DNA from 2 places in the Pandoraea sp. NE5 genome. Region 1 is predicted to be linked to the other one. Evidence: predicted binding sites of a transcription regulator. Region 1 holds the regulator's gene; the other holds the start of a gene.
What was found. Region 1 encodes LexA, which represses DNA repair genes until DNA is damaged. Its sites were predicted from a motif close to ACTGTATNNNNATACAGT; they were not measured.

Region 1 (9,482 bases):
TCATGGTCTTGCTCCTCGAATCAATATCGGCTCAGGCCGGCACGACGTCTTCGCGACGCGCTGCCTTGTCCTGCGCCAGCTTGCGCTCAGCCCACAGCTTCAGCGCCAGCGTGGCGAGCGCGAGCATCGCGAGAATCGACGCCGCCGCGAACGCGCCCACCGTGTGGTAGTCGTTGTATTCAATTTCCACGTGCAGCGGCAGCGTGTTCGTCTCGCCGCGAATATGGCCGGAGACGACCGACACGGCACCGAACTCACCCATCGCCCGGGCATTGCAAAGGATCACGCCATACAGCAGGCCCCATTTGATTTTCGGCAGCGTCACGCGCGTGAATATCTGCCACCCGCTGGCCCCCAGCACGCGCGCCGCCTCCTCCTCTTCGCTGCCCTGCGCCTGCATGAGCGGGATCAATTCGCGCGCGACGAATGGGAACGTGACGAACACCGTCGCGAGTATCAGTCCAGGCAGCGCGAACACGACCTTCAGGTTGTGCGCGTCGAGAAAGTCCCACAGCGGCCCCTGACGACCGAAGATCAGCAGGAACGTGATGCCCGCGATCACCGGCGAGACCGAGAACGGCAAGTCGATGAGCGTCGTCAACACGCTCTTGCCCTTGAAGTCGAAACGCGCAATCGCCCACGACGCCGCCACACCGAACACCAGGTTCAGCGGCACGGCAATGACGGCGACCAGCAGCGTGAGACGAAGCGCTGACAGCGCGTCGTCGTTCGTCAACCCGTCCCAATACGCGGGGAAGCCTTTGCCCAGCGCGGTGACGAAGACCGACGCGAGCGGCAAGAGCAGAAACAAAGCGAAGAACAACAGCGCCACGGCAATGAGTGCGCCCTTGACGAACGCCGGCTCGTCGGTCGGATTGACCTGGCGGGCCTGGATCGGTTGCAGCAAGGCGCGCGACAGCGCAAGTGAATCGGACATGAGCGAGACGTTCTCTTGAATCAAGCGCCACTGGCGCGTCGGCCCGCATGGCGGCGTTGCAGCCACCATTGCAGGGTATTGATCAGCAGCAGCAACACGAACGAGATCACCAGCATCACCACAGCCAGTGCCGCGGCGCCCGCATAGTCGTACTGCTCGAGCTTGGTGACGATCAGCAGTGACGCGATTTCCGAGACCATCGGAATGTTGCCGGCAATGAAGATGACCGAGCCGTACTCCCCCACCGCGCGCGCAAACGCCAGCGCAAAACCGGTCAGTAGCGCAGGCAGCACCGCGGGGAGAATGACGTGACGCAGTGTCTGCCAACGTGTTGCGCCCAGACACGCGGCGGCCTCTTCCTGTTCGCGTTCAAATTCCTCGAGCACCGGCTGGAGCGTGCGCACAACGAACGGCAATCCGATAAATGTCAGCGCCACGAAGATGCCCAACGGCGTAAACGCGATCTTGAGATCGAGCAGCGCGAACCAGCGTCCGATCCAGCCGTTCGGCGCGTAGATCGAGGCCAGCACGATCCCCGCGACCGACGTCGGCAAGGCAAATGGCAGGTCGATCAGCGCATCGACGAAACGCTTGCCGGGGAATGAGTAGCGCACGAGCACCCACGCCAGCACGACACCGAACACGGCGTTGAGCATGGCCGCCGCGAGCGACAGGCCGAACGTGAGGCGGTATGAGGCCAACACGCGCGGCGAACTCACGGCGGCGATAAAGCTCGCCCAATCGAGCGAGCTGGCCTTGATGAAAACCATCAGCAGCGGCACCAACACCACGAGGCTCAGATAGCCGACCGTGTAGCCCATCGTCAGGCCAAATCCTGGCAAAGCACTCGGCTTGCGCCAGAGCGGAAACAGTACGGTACTCACGCTTGCATCCCTTTGTCTTCTCGGGCCCTGGGGGTCACTTCTTCGTGTAGATCTGGTCGAAGATGCCACCGTCGGCAAAATGCTTGGCCTGCGTTTTCGTCCACCCGCCCAGATCGGCGTCGACCGTGTAGAGCTTGAGCTTCGGATACTGCGAGGCATACTTCCTGGCGATGTCCGGCGAGCGTGGACGATAGAAGTGCTTCGCGGCGATCTCCTGCCCTTGCGGCGAATACAGCCATTGCAGATAGGCTTCAGCGGCTTTGCGAGTTCCGTGCCTGTCGACGTTCTTGTCGACCACGGCGACCGGCGGCTCCGTGAGAATCGACGACGACGGCACGACGATGTCGAACTTGTCCGGACCGAGATCCTTCACCGAGAGCAGCGCCTCGTTTTCCCAGGCGATCAGCACGTCGCCGACGCCGCGCTCGACGAAGGTCGTGGTGGCGCCTCGCGCGCCGGAATCGAGTACCCCCACGTTGCGGTAGAGCGCCGCGACAAAGGCCTGGGCGGTCTGCTCGTTGCCGCCTGGCTGCTTTAGCGCGTAAAGCCATGCAGCGAGGTAATTCCAGCGGGCGCCGGCCGACGTCTTCGGGTTCGGCGTGACCACGCTGATGCCCGGCCTGGTGAGGTCGTTCCAGTCCTTGATGTGTTTGGGGTTGCCCTTGCGCACGAGCAACACGATGGTCGACGTGTATGGCGTGGCGTTATCGGGCAGACGCTTCTGCCAATCTTTGTTCACGAGTCCGGCCTGCGCCAGTTCGTCGATGTCGGCGGAGATGCCGAGCGTCACGACGTCGGCCGGTGCGCCGTCGAGTACCGTACGGGCCTGCTTGCCCGAGCCGCCATGCGAGGCCTTGAGCGTCACCGTGTCGCCCGTGGTCTGCCTGTAGTGCGCCTCGAATGCCTTGTTGTAGTCGGCATATAGCTCACGCGTCGGGTCATACGACACGTTGAGCAGGGAAAAACTCGCGGCGCGCGCCTGAAGCGACAGCCCGGCAGTCAGTGCCAGCCCTCCCAGTGCGATCGCCAGCGCCCTGGCTTTTCCCCCCCGTATCACTTGACCCATGACTTGCGCTCCCTCGTGTTCTTTCGTGTGTAGGAGGCCAGTCTATGGGGACAGCTAAATACTTAAAAATAATATTTATACGATTGTTTATATCAAATCATGGATTAGCCCGCTCGTACCGACGCCGGTTTGATCCCGCGGGGGTCCCACGACGCGGGCGTGGGACAGACACATCCTGCAGGCGACGAAGTTTTCCCTTGCGTTTTTACAAACACTGTACAAAAATACAGCCACCTGTGCTTCCATACAGTGATGCCATGATCAAACTTACTGCTCGTCAACAGCAGGTCTACGAACTGGTCCGACAAGCGATCGAGCGCACCGGCTTTCCGCCGACGCGCGCCGAGATCGCCGCCGAACTCGGCTTCTCTTCCGCCAACGCCGCGGAGGAGCACCTGCGGGCGCTGGCGCGCAAAGGGGTGATCGAACTGGCCGCAGGCCAATCGCGCGGCATCCGCCTCAAGCGGCTCGACGAAGCGGGCGGCATGCATCAGTTCACCTTGCCGCATATGGGCCTGATGCAACTGTCGCTGCCGCTCGTCGGGCGCGTTGCCGCAGGTAGCCCGATCCTGGCGCAGGAACATATCGAACGCAACTTTCAGTGCGACCCGAACATGTTCGCGCGCCAGCCCGATTACCTGCTGAAGGTGCGCGGTATGTCCATGCGAGACGCGGGCATTCTCGACGGCGATCTGTTGGCGGTACAGAAAGCCGCCGACGCGCGCGAGGGCCAGATTGTCGTGGCACGCATTGGCGACGATGTGACCGTCAAACGTTTTCACCGTGTACCCGGCGGCGTCGAGTTGATCGCCGAAAACCCCGACTTCGAGAACATCGATGTCAATGAAGGCAGCGGTGACTTTGCGCTGGAAGGGATTGCGGTCGGCCTGATCCGCAACAACGACCTCTAGACGCAAACCTGGGTACTGCGCCGCGTCTCGATCACGCAGCAGCCCACTCACTGAAGTTTCGCATTTCCGACTGCGCCGGGCTGGGTCCGGCGCCCGTGCCCTGCTGCGCCCGCGATTTGTGAAGGTCGTGGCAGGACGCGCCCCTCAGACCCACATTGGAGGAAGGATCGCATCATGGCTCGACTCTTTGGTTTGCTGCGTACGTCTTTTGGTCAACCGCGCGTCCGCGTGCCGTCGCAGGCGCGTCTGTCTGCGGTGTACGGGCTGTCGGCCCTGTCCGGCCCGTTTGCCGCCGCCCCGGCCATCGCACGCTCGTACACCGTGCCTGCGCGCTCGCGCTCCACGGCCCTGCCCCGTACACTCGCCGCTGCCATGGCGTCGGCCTCGCGTCGCGCGTGCCCTACCGGAAAAGCGGTCAAGACGTCGCGCAGCGTGCGAGACGTTCAGCAACGCGACACACAAGGTGAGCACGAGGTGCGCGTGTATCGCGACATGTCGCACATCGTGATGGTCGGCAGCATCGCCGACATCTGCCGCAAACTCGATCTGGCCGTTGGCGATCAGTTCTGTCAGGCTGCGGTATAAGCCCTCGGGCCACCGCGACCCTCCATGGCGCGACGGACTTATCGCCCGAGTTCGCGCAGTGGATGGTCCGCGCCATGCCGATCGCCATCGAAGAATCGCGCGATGTCGGCGGGCGTGACCGCTTCGATGCTGCCGTGCTGCCAGCGCGGCACATGATCCTTGTCGACGACCATCGCGCGAATGCCTTCAACGCCCTCCGCCCCGGTACGGCCGTCGAGATTGAAGACACAGCGCATCATCAGCCACTCCTCGCGCAACTCGTCGGCGAGTGACAGCTTGCGTGCGCGGCGCACCTGTTCCAGCGTGACGCAAACCATCAGCGGCGAGCGCTTGGCGCGCAACAGATCTTCCGTCTCCTGCGCCCAGCCGGAGAACTCGCAGCGGGCTTCCCGCTTGAGCGACGACAGGATGGCCGGCAGATCCGGCAGGCCGAAGTGATGGTCGATCACGTCGCGCAGCGGCGCAAGCTTGCCCGGGGCCAGTCCGGCAGGCGGCACGCTTTGCCGGGCGAACGCGCGCGCCGCGTCGAGTACCGCATCACTGTCCGGCCAATCGCCGCTCGCCAGCCGTTCACAGAGCACCGGTAATTCGGTACGCGGTACCACCGCGTCGGCCAGACCGATTTCGCATGCGTCAACGGCACCGAACACCACGCCCGTCGTGCCAAGGTACTCGCCAAGATGACCGGCAAGATTCGCGAGAAAGCGTCCGCCGCCCACATCGGGAAACAGTCCGATGGCCGTCTCGGGCATTGCCATGCGCGTGGCTTCCGTGACCAGTCGCAACGCCGCCCCCTGCGAGATGCCCATGCCGCCGCCCATCACCACGCCGTCCATCAGCGCGATATAGGGCTTCGGGTAGGTGGCGATCGTGTAGTTCAGCGTGTACTCGTCCGTGAAGAAATCCATGATGTCGGTGCGCCCCGCGCTCACCGCCTCGTGGAAATAGCGAATGTCGCCGCCCGCGCACAAACCCTTCTCCCCCTCGCCCCGCAGGACGACGGCGAGCACGCGCGGATCGTCGCGCCATGCATCGAGGGCCGAGGCCATCGCACGAATCATGTCGTGCGAGAGCGCATTGAGCGCCTTCGGGCGGGTCAGGGTGATAAAGCCGATGCGGCCGCGGATGTCGGTACTCACAAAGTCGGTCATGTCTGGCAATGGCTTCAGTGACGTCAACGAAAGGGATAACAAAAAAGCCGGTGCGAGGCACCGGCTTTCTTTCCAACAGACTGGCATCGGCGCGTAGCAGAAGTTTCTCCGCTACGCCACGACACCCTCGCCGGCTTTACTTCTCTTCACGCGATGCGCGCTTGCGCTCGTGTTCCTTGAGGTAGCGCTTGCGCAGGCGAATCGTCTGCGGCGTGACTTCGACCAGTTCGTCGTCGTCGATGAATTCCACGGCGTACTCGAGGCTCATCGAGATCGGCGGCACCAGGCGCACGGCTTCGTCGGTGCCCGACGCGCGCACGTTCGTGAGCTGCTTCCCCTTGATCGGGTTGACCACGAGGTCGTTGTCACGGCTATGGATACCGATGATCATGCCTTCGTACAGGGCGTCACCCGGCGACACGAACATGCGGCCGCGATCTTGCAGCTTCCATAGCGCGTAGGCCACGGCAGCGCCGTCGTCCTGGGAGATCAGAACGCCATTGCGACGCTCGCCCAGCGTGCCATCCTTGAGCGGTGCGTAAGCATCGAAAATGTGGCTCATCAGGCCCGTGCCGCGGGTCATCGACAGGAAGTCGCCCTGGAAGCCGATCAAGCCACGCGCCGGAATGCGGTATTCAAGACGCGTACGGCCGCGACCGTCCGACACCATGTCCAGCATTTCGCCCTTGCGGCGGCCGATTTCTTCCATGACCGCGCCCTGGTGATCGTCTTCCAGGTCGATGGTCAGCATTTCGTACGGCTCATGCTTCACGCCGTCGATTTCCTTGAGCACCACGCGCGGACGCGACACGGCCAGTTCGTAGCCTTCGCGACGCATGTTCTCGATGAGAATCGTCAGGTGCAGTTCGCCACGGCCGGACACTTCGAAGACGGAATCTTCGGCGGTGTCTTTCACGCGCAGCGCTACGTTGTGATTGAGTTCCTTGTGCAGACGGTCGCGAATTTGACGGCTCGTCACGAACTTGCCTTCACGGCCGGCCAGCGGCGACGTGTTCACGCAGAAGTTCATGGTCAGCGTCGGCTCGTCTACCGTCAGCAGCGGCAAGGCTTCCGGCGTGTCGACGTCGCAAATCGTTGCGCCGATACCCACGTCTTCAATCCCGTTGATCAGCACGATGTCGCCGGCTTCCGCGCCGTCCGACATCACACGCTCCAGACCGCGGAACGTCAGCACCTGATTGATCTTGCGCTTGAGGACTTCGCCTTCCGGACCAAAGCGCATCACCACTTGCTGACCCGGCTTGATGCGACCGCGCGTAATACGGCCAATACCGATACGGCCAACGAACGTCGAGTAGTCGAGCGAGCTGATCTGCAGTTGCAGCGGGGCGTCGACATCGGCTTCGCGGACCGGCACGTGTTCGAGAATCGCGTCGAACAGCGGGCGCATCGTGCCTTCGCGCACATCGGAGTCGAGGCTCGCGAAACCGTTCAGGGCCGACGCGTAGACGACCGGGAAGTCGAGCTGCTCGTCGGTGGCACCCAGCTTGTCCATCAGGTCGAACGTCTGGTTGATCACCCAATCCGGACGCGCGCCCGGACGGTCGATCTTGTTGACCACGACGATCGGCTTCAGACCGAGGCCGAGGGCCTTGCGGGTCACGAAGCGCGTTTGCGGCATCGGGCCTTCGACGGCGTCGACGAGCAACAGCACACTGTCGACCATCGAAAGCACACGCTCCACTTCACCGCCGAAGTCCGCGTGTCCCGGCGTGTCGACGATGTTGATGTGCGTGCCTTCGTATTCGACGGCGCAGTTTTTGGCGAGGATCGTGATGCCGCGCTCTTTTTCAATGTCGTTCGAGTCCATCACGCGTTCAGCAACTTGCTGGTTTTCGCGGAAGGTGCCCGACTGGCGCAGCAGTTGGTCGACGAGCGTGGTTTTGCCGTGGTCGACGTGCGCGATGATGGCGATATTACGGAGAGCGCGGGTCATGAAGAGGTGCTCGAAAAAAGCCTTTGGAGAATCCGCGATTCTACCACTTGCGCGTGTCTTACGTCATGGTCTTTCTGCAATGCAGCAACGGCCCCTGCGCGGGAACGTCGACGGCGTCGCATTCATCGAGATGCCACTCCCCTGCCATACCCCCTCGCCCCCCGCCACACATCCATTTAGAACGTTAGCTCCAATTTTGGTCGAAATATTTGCCTAGTCAACTATTGCATGGCCTTGAAATTTATTAAGTAACCGCTATAATCGTGACAAGTCAACTATTGCAGCAGCACGAAAATGATCGATCCGTCCGCTTCCTCTTCCGATGCCGCGCCGACGTCGCCGCCGGATGCCCCCCAGAGCGATCCTCCGCGCTGCGCCTACGACATCGACAACTCGCTGGGGTATCTTGTCTCCCGCGTGCGCCAGTTGATCCTGGCAGAGCTGACCAACGAAACGTCGCAATACGGCTTGACGAGCACCCAGGCGACCATGCTTTACAAGGTGGCCACGGGCAAGAGCAAGACGGCGGCCGATCTGGCTCGCGACTACTGTATCGACGCGAGTGCGGTGACGCGTCTTCTCGACCGGCTTGAAGCGCAAGGCTTGCTCGTGCGCGAGCGCAGCAAGATGGATCGCCGCACGGTGAACCTGAGTGCGACCGAAGCCGGATACGCCATGGCCGACCGGATGCCGGACATCTTCGTGCGTGCCGCCGATCATCTGATGCGCGGGTTCTCCGTAGAGGAAGTGGGTTTCCTGAAGAGCCTGCTGCGCCGCGTGATCGCCAACGGCGAAACCGGATGACAACGACGGCCCCCAGATTCCCCCAAAAAAGCATGTCGAGTCCACTACTCCTGGTACTCGCCATCACCCGGTTTCCGATTATTGTCGGTGCCTAACGTCACTCGTAAAGGCTTTGCGATGAAAGTGGCCTCACCGTTCCTCCCGCATCTGCGGGCCCGCTCCATCATTTCCGCCGTCTGCCTGGCGGCGATGACACTGGGGTTTGCCGGTTGCGCGAATTTTGCCGGCATCCACAGCGACAAGCAGATCAGTACCCCCGATCAGTATCAGACCCAGCGCAGCCTGCCCGCCGAGGGCGGCCAGTGGCCCGGCACGGATTGGGCACAGCGGTTCGGCGATCCGCAACTCGTCTCGCTGATCGACGAAGCGCTCGCCGGCAACCCCGATCTGGCCATGGCGGTCGCTCGTCTGAAGGGTGCGCAGGCGCAGACCGAAGGCGCCGCGGCCGCGCTGCTTCCGGCAGTCAATGCCTCGGGCAGCATCTATCGCGAGAAATTCACCGAAAACACGATCTACCCGCCGGGCTATGGTGGCACGTGGTTCACGCAGGGCGACTTGACGGCCTCGTTGTCGTGGGAACTCGACCTGTGGGGCAAGAACCGCTCGGCACGGGCACAAGCCACGTCGGCCGAACGCGCCGAAGAAGCCGAAGACCAGGAAGTGCGACTGGCGCTGGCCACCGCCGTGGCGCGTTCGTATAACCAGCTCGCCCAGCAATATGCACAGCATGACGTGCTCGATCGCATCGGCAAGCAACGCCAACGCCTCGGGCAACTGACGTCAGACCGTGTGCGGGCCGGTCTCGACACGCAAGTCGAGCAGAAGCAGGCCGAGAGCAACACCGCCGACATTCAGACGCAAATCGCCCAACTCGACGGCCAGATCCTGCTCACCCGCCATCAACTTGGCGTGTTGCTCGGCAAGGGGCCGGATCGCGGTCTGGCCATTGCGCGTCCGACGCTCGCGCAACTGGCGACACCCGCCCTGCCCGACAACCTGCCGCTCACGCTGCTCGGCCGTCGCCCCGATATCGTCTCGGCCCGCTGGGGCGTGGAAGCGCAGCTCAAGGGGATCGACGTCGCGAAGGCTCGCTTCTATCCGGACGTGAACCTGAACGCCGCCTTTGGCTTTTCCACCTTCGGACTGGGCAAGCTGATCGATCCGACCAGCCAGAACATCCAGTACGG
Region 2 (9,482 bases), 1.7 Mb from region 1:
CCTTCGCGCGCGTCATCGCCACATACAAGAGCCGACGCTCTTCCTCGATGTCCTCGTCGTCGCCCGTGCTCATGTCGGACGGAATGCAGCCGTCGACGACGTTGAGCACATAGACCGAGCGCCACTCCTGCCCTTTCGCACTATGGATCGTCGACAGAATCAGGTAGTCCTCGTCAAGCAACGGCGGGCCGGATTGCGCACTCGTGGCGTCGGGAGGATCAAGGGTCAACTCGGTCAGAAACTGCTCACGCGACCCATACGTACCCGCAATGCGGGCGAGCTGTTCGAGGTCCGCCTGGCGCACGGCCGCGTCGTCGAAGCGTTGTGTCAGCAGCGGCGCATACCAGCGCAGCGCCAGATCGACATCGGCCGGCCATGACAGCCGCGTGTCGTGCAACGCGATGAAGACGTCGACGAACGCGCGCCAATCGGCAGCGGCCGCCGACGGTGGCTTGAAGTCCGCGAGCACCTGCGCGGGCATGGCGGAGGCCGACATGGCGTCGAGCAATCGGGTGGCGCTCACGGGCCCGATTCCGGGGATCAACTGGGCCACACGAAACCCCGACAAGCGGCTGGCCGGGTTGTGCGCCCAACGCAGGATCGACAACATATCCTTGACGTGCGCCGCTTCGAGAAACTTCAAGCCGCCGAATTTCACGAACGGGATATTGCGGCGTGTGAGTTCCAGCTCCAGCGCCGCGCTATGGCTACCAGTGCGGAACAGCACCGCCTGCTGCATCAATCGGGTGCCGGTCTCACGTTGCGCCAGCACCTGATCCGCCACCCAGCGGGCCTGCCCCGACTCGTCGCTCACATTGACGAGTTGCGGCAGATGCGTCGATTGCCGATCGGTCCACAATGCCTTCGCGTAGCGCTCGTTCGACTCGGCGATCACGGCATTGGACGCATCGAGAATCGGTTGCGTCGAACGGTAATTCCGCTCGAGCGTGACCACATGGGCGGGCTCGGCAAATTGCCCGGGAAAGTCGAGGATGTTTCGGATGGTGGCCGCGCGGAACGCATAAATCGACTGCGCATCATCCCCCACGACGGTGAGGCCGCGTCCGTCGGGCTTCATCGCGAGCAGGATCTGCGCCTGCAGCCGATTGGTGTCCTGGTATTCGTCGACGAGCACGTGGTCGAAGCGCTCGCCCAGTTCGCGCGCGAGATCCGGCGCGCTCATCGTCTCGGCCCAGTACAGCAGCAGATCGTCGTAATCGAGAACGTGTTGCGCTTGCTTCGCGTCGACGTAGGCACCGAAGAGCGTCTTGAGCTGCGCCTCCCATTGCGCGCACCACGGGAAATGCTTCGCGAGCACTTCCGCAAGCGGTGCCTGACTGTTCACCACGCGCGAATAGATCGAGAGGCATGTGCCCTTGAGCGGGAAGCGCGACTGCGTGGCGGAAAAGCCGAGGTCATGGCGCGCAAGGCCCAGCAGATCTTCGGCATCGCTGCGGTCGTGAATGGTGAACGCTTCCGACAGGCCGATGCGCGTTGCCACATCGCGCAGAATGCGAGCGCCAATGGCGTGAAACGTGCCGGCCCACGGCAGCGACGGCGGTTGCGACGACGCCAGCCCCAGCACCTTTTGCAGCACCGCGCCCACGCGTCGCTCCATTTCGCCGGCGGCGCGACGCGAGAAAGTGAGCAACAAGATACGGTTGGGGTCGGCCCCGCGAACGATGAGGTTGGCGACGCGATGCGCAAGCGTGCTGGTCTTGCCCGAGCCCGCGCCGGCGATGACGAGCAATGGCCCGCCGGGCGCGCCATCGTCACCGACACCATAGTCGACGGCTTCGCGCTGGCGGTCGTTGAGTTCGGCCCACGGATCGCGGGCGGGGGCGGTCGGCTGTTCGGACATGCGAGATCTGGGAGCGCCACGAAAAGACGGGCCGTGGCCCGCAAGTACGCTCATCGAGTACTGTATATTTATACATTATAACGATGGCTTCGACGCCCATCGAGTCCCTTCGGAAATTGAGACGAATTCCGGCTGTCGCCCGTCTGACGGCCCACTCACCTACCTCATGACGATTCGTACCGGCACATCGTCCTGGACCGATCCGACGCTCATTGCGTGCGGACGCTTCTACCCGCCGGGCGTCGATACGCCCGAGGCGCGGCTGCGCCATTACGCGTCGCAGTTCGATCTGGTCGAGGTCGACAGCAGCTACTACCGGCTACCCGACGCCGCCATGGCATGGCGCTGGACGCAACGCACGCCCCCGTCGTTTCGCTTTCACATCAAGGCATTTCGGGCGTTCACCGGCCATACGACGCCGCGCGCGGCACTGCCGCGCGATATCGCGCAGGCGCTGGGTGCGGGGGACGACGCAAACGCAGGGCCAGAGGGCCCGCTTGCGTCGCTTGGATCGCTCGCGCCGCACGACCTCCCCGCGGAACTTCGCGACGAACTCTGGCGACGCTATCTCGAAGCCATCGAGCCGTTGCGTCAGTGCGGGCAACTGGCGGCCATTCACTTCCAGTTCTCCCCGCGGGTGCAGAACGACCGCGCCGGGCGGGCCCTGGTCTTCGAGACCGCGCGACGGCTCGATGGCGAACGGCACGCCGTGGAATTTCGTCACCGTAGCTGGTTCGACACGCCCTCGCGCGAAGCCGCCACGCTGGCCATGCTGCGCGAGACGGGGGCGGCGCACACCATCGTCGACAGCCCCGACGGATTCGACAACACGGTGCCTGCGGTCTGGGCGACGACGCGCGACGACCTGTGCGTCGTCCGTCTTCATGGCCGCAACGCCGCCGCCTGGAACCGACGAGGCATCACCGCCTCCTCGGGACGCTTCGTCTACGAGTACAGCGCGAGCGAGTTGATCGACATCTCGGCGCGCGTCCAGCGACTGGCCGCGAACGTCGACGACACGCACGTCCTCTTCAATACGAACCACGAAGATCAGGGGATGAAGAACGCGTCGGCGTTCGCGCGCACGCTCACGACGCTTGCGCACGGCATCGTTTAGGGGCGGTGCGCGTCGTCGGTTGGCCGGGCGCCAGCCTTGAGCGTCTTGCGCCATGCGGGCAGGTCGCCGAGTCGCGCGCCTTCCGGTACGGCTCCGTGCTTGCCAGACCCGACGCGTTGCGCGCGATAGATGCCTGTATGCCCCGAACACAGGTACGCCAGCACGCACGCAATCGCGGCATAGCCCCCGATCTGCGGGCCGAAAATCTCGATGGCCATCAACGTCGAGGCGATGGGCGTGTTGGCCGCACCCGCGAACACGGCGACAAAACCGACGCCTGCGAGCACCGCCGCCGGCAACGTCAACACATGCGATAAGGCGTTGCCCAGCGTCGCGCCGATATAGAACAGCGGCGTGACTTCGCCGCCCTTGAAGCCCGAGCCGAGCGTGACGACGGTGAAGACCGCCTTGCCAAGAAAGTCGTACCACGGCAACGACGTATGAAACGCATCGACGATGGTCGGGATGCCCAACCCGAGGTACTGCGGCGTGCCCAGCACTGTGGCCGCCACTGCGACTACCAGCCCGCCGGCGAATGGACGCAGCGGAGCGTAGGCGATACGCCGCTTCATGAAGGCCGACGTGGCGTGCGTCGCCTGGGCGAACGCCATCCCCGCGAGTCCGCACAACACCCCAGCGGCGGCGGCACTGAGCGCCCCGGTGATCGACATCGACGCGGCGAACGCGCCAGGCGCAATCGTGTACACGGTGTGATGCACGCCCCAGGCGCGCGTAACCGCGTCGCCCACGAGCGCCGCGACGAGGCACGGCAACAGGGCGTCGTAGCGCAGGCGTCCGATGGCGAGCACCTCCAGGCCGAACACGGCGCCAGCGAGCGGCGTGCCGAAAACCGAGGCGAAGCCTGCGGCGATGCCCGACATCAGCAGCACACGACGCTGCTCACCGGACAGACGGAAGACATGCGTGAGCTGATCGGCCAGTGCGCCGCCCATCTGCACGGCCGTGCCCTCGCGCCCGGCGGACCCACCGACCAGATGCGTGACAACCGTGCCGAACAGCACCAGCGGCGCCATGCGCAACGGCACGACACGCCGCGGATCGTGAATCTCGTCGATCAGCAGATTGTTGCCGGCTTCGACGCTCGCGCCGAGCCGCAGATAGAGCCAGCCCACCGCGAAGCCGGCGATGGGCAGCAGCCCGAGCAGCCACGGGTGAGCCAGACGCGTCTCGGTCGCGAGATCCAGCGCGACAAGAAACAGGGCCGATGCACTTCCGGCCATGATGCCGACGAGCGCCGCGAGCGAACTGGCGCGTGCCGCGCGCGGCAGCACGCCGAACAAGTCGCGCAAGGGGGAGTCTTGAAACATCTTCATGATGTCCAACAGGGGGGACGAGCGACGCCGTCGACAAATTGCCTGAACACTACCGAGAATGAGAGAAACGCTCGCGCGCATAGCCCGCAACCTCCCGGCACGCCAGGATCTTGCAGGCATCATCAGCCCCGGGGAGGGGCGGTTTGCGCAACGAACGCCGGAGGTATGCCATCTCCGTGAAGCAGCCGACATGCTATCAGGAAGCACGAGCCCTCACAATGCGTGACATTCGCTGCGCCGAAATGCCGAACCGGATCGGCGCATTCCGATAAATCGGCGCATTGACGTTTCGCCGCCGCTCGCATCGCTAGAATCGGTGTCCGGTTCACGGAGAGCGGGTATGGCAGCGGACAGCGAATACATCGAACGCGTCAGGGGGTACGACTGGGACGACGTCACCGGGTTGTGGCGCGACATCCAGCGCTGCGCCACGCCTGGATGGGACGCGGGCAAGGCGCTGGAATATCTCGTACTGAAGGGGTTCGAGCTGGGCGGCGCGACGGTGAGGTGGCCGTATACGGTCAAGTTCGTCGATGAGAAGATCCTCGAGCAGATCGACGGCGTGATCTACGCCGCGGGCATCGCGGCCATGGTCGAATGCAAGGACTATTCGGCCCCCTCCAGTCGAACCAAACGGCGCATCGGCGCCGACCCGATTGCAACGCTCCAGGCGAAGCTGACGCGCCGTCCCGCCGCGCTGATCGGGTGCCTGTTCGCCAGCGGCGAATGCACCGAAGCGGCGGAACAACGGGTCAATTTCACCAAACCGGCGACCATCCTTTGCTGGACCGGCGACGATATCGATCGCTGTGTCCATCGACGAAACTTCACGCAGACCCTGCAGCGCAAATTCCGAATCTGCGTCGAGGAAGGCAAGCACCTCACGAAATGTTCGACCCAAGGAGACAGTCAGATGGAAATGCGGAACATCATTTGTCCCTCACAGGACAGCGTGAACTTTCTGAACGCGTGGCTGCCCCCCGAAATTTCCGCGTCGTCGCACTTCTTTTTCCCGTCGCCGCTCAGTGATGCGCCGGCAACCGCCAGGAACGTCCTCGCTACACACCCCCTTCAGGCGCTGCTCATCCGCGACGCCCACACGACGAATCCCGTGCTGATCAGCGATCTGGAGGTGTATGCGGAGGAAAGGTTGATGTTGTCGGCACCGAAGCAGCAGTTCGAAATCGAGGTCGTCTCACCGACACTGTTGGTGATGCTGTTCGAAACGCCGGAAATCTTCACCGCAGTCTTTGGCGAGCGAGCGACCGATTTCCTGCACTTGATGGGCAGCTACGATCCCGAGCGGGCGATCGGCGAAGCCGGCGCCACGGTGGCGAACATCATCGCCCATCTCGACGACACCACCCGTGCTTTGCTGCGCGCGACGCCGACGGCGCGTCGGATCCTTTCGCGCATCGCCAAACTCGACGCCAAGCCTTACCTGCGCGATGACGACTGGGACGCTGCCTGGTATCGCGACCGGCCGCAGCCGACACGGTCGTATTGAATCGCCGACGGGTTCGGCCGCGCCAACGCGTGTTCGATACCCCGCCCTCAGGCCGCCAACGCCCGGCACTGACCGACGACACGCTCGAAGCACGCTGTCACGAAATCGACCGACGCTTCGGTCGTAAAGCGCCCGAGGCTCACACGCACCGTGCGGCTCGCGGCGTCGTTGTCGAGACCAATAGCACTCAGCACGTGAGACGGCTGCCCCGACGCCGAGTTGCAGGCCGACGTCGACGACACGGCCAGCTTGCCGTTGAGCATGAACGTAGCAAAACCCGGATGTCGCACCGTCAAGCTCAACGTATGAGGGATACGCTGCGCCGTCGCGGCGTTGTGCACAATGTCACCGAGTCCCAGCACACCATCGAGCAGGCGGCGACTCAGTTGCGCGATGCGCGCGTTGTCGGTCGTCATGGCCTGCATGGCGAGTTCGCATGCGGTGCCCATGCCGACGATCTGATGCGTCGCCAGCGTGCCGGAGCGCAGGCCTCGCTCGTGACCGCCGCCATGCATCTGCGGGGCGATGCGCGTCATGACATCCTGGCGCACGTATAGGGCACCGATGCCCTTGGGGCCGTAGACCTTGTGCGCCGACATCGACATCAGGTCGATGCCCATCGTCTTGACGTCGATGGGGGTCTTGCCAAGCGCCTGCGCCGCATCGACATGCAGCAACGCCCCAGCCGCATGCACCACCTTCGCGACGGCCGCCACGTCGGTCAGCGTGCCGAGTTCGTTATTGACGAGCATGACCGACACCAGTCCGGTGTCGGGCCGCAGTGCCGCCGCCACGGCATCGGCGGTGATCTCGCCGGTGGCCGACGGCGTCAGATACGTGACGGATGCGCCGCGCGATGCCAGACACGCCATCGTGTCGAGAATCGCCTTGTGTTCGAGCGCGCTCGTCACGAAATGTGCGCGCGACTGCCCGCGTTCCGCATAGCCTTTGAGTGCGAGATTGTTCGATTCGGTCGCGCCGGACGTCCACACGATCTCGGCCGCCTCGGCACCAATGAGTGCCGCCACCTGGGCCCGCGAGCGCTCCACCAGACGGCGCGCACTCACGCCCGCCGCATGCGAACTGGAGGCTGGGTTACCGAAGACACCGTCCACGCCGAGACAATCGGCCATTGCGGCAATTACGGCGGCATCCGCCGGCGTCGTGGCCGCGTAATCGAAGTAATGGAGCGGTTCTCTCTCGCGCATGATCGGCCTCGGATAAAAAGTGCATCGATCGTACGCGCCACAAACGAGAAAAGGCTTGCGAAATCCCCCGTTGACCGGACGTTTCAGGCAAATCTCTTCCCAAAATATGACGAAATCAGGAATTTCCTTCCAGGCGTGAGTGAGTGCCGTCACTGGCTGGGAATCGCACCGTCACCTCGAGTCCGCCACCGGGCGCATCGCCGAGCGACACATCGGCACGATGCATTCGAACGATTTCCCTGACGATGGCAAGTCCCAGCCCGGAACCATCCGCCGTCTGGACCGCTTGCGGGGCCGACCCATCGTGCTCGCGGCGATAGAAACGCTCGAACACCGCCTCACGCTCGCACTCGGGAATGCCGGGGCCGTTGTCGATGACTTGCAGCACCGGCACATCGCCATCACACCAGGTGCGCACCGTAATGACAGCACCGTCGCCGGCATAACGAATGGCGTTATCGATGAGATTGCCGCACAACTCGGACAGCAACTCGCGCTGCGCCACCACGGGCACCGGCCCGTCATGCTCAAAACCCAGATCGATCCCGCGCGAGCGCGCCACCGGCGACCAGTCGAGGGCCACGCTGCGCGCCAAATCGTCCAGCCGTAGCGACACCATCGCCACCGGCGGGCCGCCTTCCGCCTCCAGACGCGACAGCGACAGCAGTTGCCGAACGCTCTTCGCGGCCTGCTTCACCGCATGGTTGAGTCGCTCCACACGCTCACGCGCCCCGGCACTGAGCGATTCCCTGAGCGTGAGTTCGGACTCTGCCTGAATGATGGCGAGCGGGGTTTTCAACTGGTGCGCCGCGTCGGCGAAGAACCGTTGCCGCGAGGCCTGCATGCGGCCCACGCGGCCCACATACTGATTGATGGATTCGACGAGCGGCTTGACCTCGGTCGGCAGATCGACATTGTCGAGCGGCGTCGTGTCGTCTTCATCGCGCGCCGCCACCTTGGCGGACAGCCGATTCAGCGGCCGCAGCCCACGCGTCACGCCCAGCCAGACGATGGCAAGCGCCAACACAACGAGCAGCACCTCCTGCTGCAGCGCGCCCGTAAGAATCTGACGCGCCAGTTCGTGGCGAGACTCCGTCGTCTCACCCACGACGATCCACACAACACGCGTCTGCGCGTTCGGCACGTCATGCACGGGCAGTTGCAGTGCCCCCATGCGCAGCGTCTCGCCGCGATACGTGGCGTCGTAGAACACGGCGTGATATGGCCCGGGCACGAGTCGTCCGGGAGGCATCGGCAGATCGTGATAGCCCGTCACCGCGCGGCCGCCCGCTTCACGAATCACGTAATAAATCTTGCCGCCGCGATCCGATTCGAACATCTCCAGCGCGAGATACGGCAGATTGACCTGCACTTCTCCGTCGATCAGTTGTGTGCCCTCGCGAATCGACTTGATCGAAAACTCCAGCGACCGGTCGAACGCCGAATTGGCCGCGCTCATCGCGCGCTGATAGGTCAGCCAGGTATCGAGCGCGAGCAACCCAAGCAGCGGGAATAATAGCCAGAGCGCCAGTTGACGGCGAAGGTTAGGTTGCGACATGGAGGGCGACGTCAGACGTGCGGATCATGCGGCAGGCGGTGCCGCGTCCGACTTCACTTCGAGCAGATAGCCCAGTCCGCGCAGCGTGACGATCGCCACGCCGCTGCCTTCGAGCTTCTTTCTCAAGCGGTAGACGTAGATTTCGATGGCGTCTGGATTCACGGATTCATCGATGCCGAAGAGCTTCTCCGAGAGCGCTTCCTTGTTGATCGCACGTCCGCCACGCACGATCAGCACTTCGAGCACGGCCCGCTCGCGCTTGGTGAGCGCCAGCAGTTCGCCGCCGAGACGGAAGCTGCGCTCAACGCCATCGAATACCAGCGGCCCGCACGCCACATCGGCGCTTTCGTGATGCTGGGCACGACGGATCAGCGCACGAGCGCGTGCTTCCAGCTCATCGAGTTCGAACGGTTTTGAAAGATAATCGTCGGCCCCAAGGTTGAGGCCCTTCACGCGATCTTCGAGCGAGCCATGCGCCGTAAGAATCAGCACGGGCACGCGGTTACGGCGCGCGCGCAGTCGTCGCAGAATTTCCAGGCCGTCCAGACGCGGCAGCCCCAGATCGAGAATCACGAGCGAATACTCCTGCGTGCGCAACACGTGGTCGGCAGCCTCGCCGTCGTGCATGCAATCGACGGCGAAGTGCGCCTGCGTCAACGCCTCGGAGAGCGATTTGGCCAGACTCGGATTGTCTTCGACAAGCAGGATGCGCATGAGACCTAGGGAAATCCATGACCCAAAAAAGGGGGCTTGGGCCCGCTTCGATACGAAATCGAAAGCGAATTGAAAGTTTCGGCAAATTACCATGCGCCACACGAAAACGACAAACCCATTCAAGGGGTCTTCCGGAGGATGACATGAAGCAACAGCAATCGCTTGGCGCGATGGTCGCGACCG

Region 2: the regulator LexA is predicted to act here: its motif matches at 1,921-1,938, upstream of PanNE5_RS05240 (ATP-dependent helicase).

What each region holds. Positions count from the first base shown of each region.
Region 1 is NZ_AP025517.1:4,453,650-4,463,131, forward strand. Features, by position in the region: gene PanNE5_RS20135 (sulfate/molybdate ABC transporter ATP-binding protein) at 1-4, opposite strand, end outside; gene cysW (sulfate ABC transporter permease subunit CysW) at 32-937, opposite strand; gene cysT (sulfate ABC transporter permease subunit CysT) at 958-1,758, opposite strand; gene PanNE5_RS20150 (sulfate ABC transporter substrate-binding protein) at 1,856-2,887, opposite strand; gene lexA (transcriptional repressor LexA) at 3,145-3,798, shown strand; gene PanNE5_RS20160 (hypothetical protein) at 3,973-4,383, shown strand; gene PanNE5_RS20165 (enoyl-CoA hydratase/isomerase family protein) at 4,422-5,534, opposite strand; gene typA (translational GTPase TypA) at 5,671-7,491, opposite strand; gene PanNE5_RS20175 (MarR family winged helix-turn-helix transcriptional regulator) at 7,786-8,295, shown strand; gene PanNE5_RS20180 (efflux transporter outer membrane subunit) at 8,413-9,482, shown strand, end outside.
Region 2 is NZ_AP025517.1:1,114,761-1,124,242, forward strand. Features, by position in the region: gene PanNE5_RS05240 (ATP-dependent helicase) at 1-1,861, opposite strand, end outside; gene PanNE5_RS05245 (DUF72 domain-containing protein) at 2,028-2,978, shown strand; gene PanNE5_RS05250 (voltage-gated chloride channel family protein) at 2,975-4,312, opposite strand; fluoride riboswitch at 4,419-4,497, opposite strand; gene PanNE5_RS05255 (hypothetical protein) at 4,653-5,819, shown strand; partial or broken gene PanNE5_RS05260 (cysteine desulfurase family protein) at 5,870-7,027, opposite strand; gene PanNE5_RS05265 (sensor histidine kinase) at 7,143-8,585, opposite strand; gene PanNE5_RS05270 (response regulator) at 8,610-9,299, opposite strand; gene PanNE5_RS05275 (ABC transporter substrate-binding protein) at 9,470-9,482, shown strand, end outside.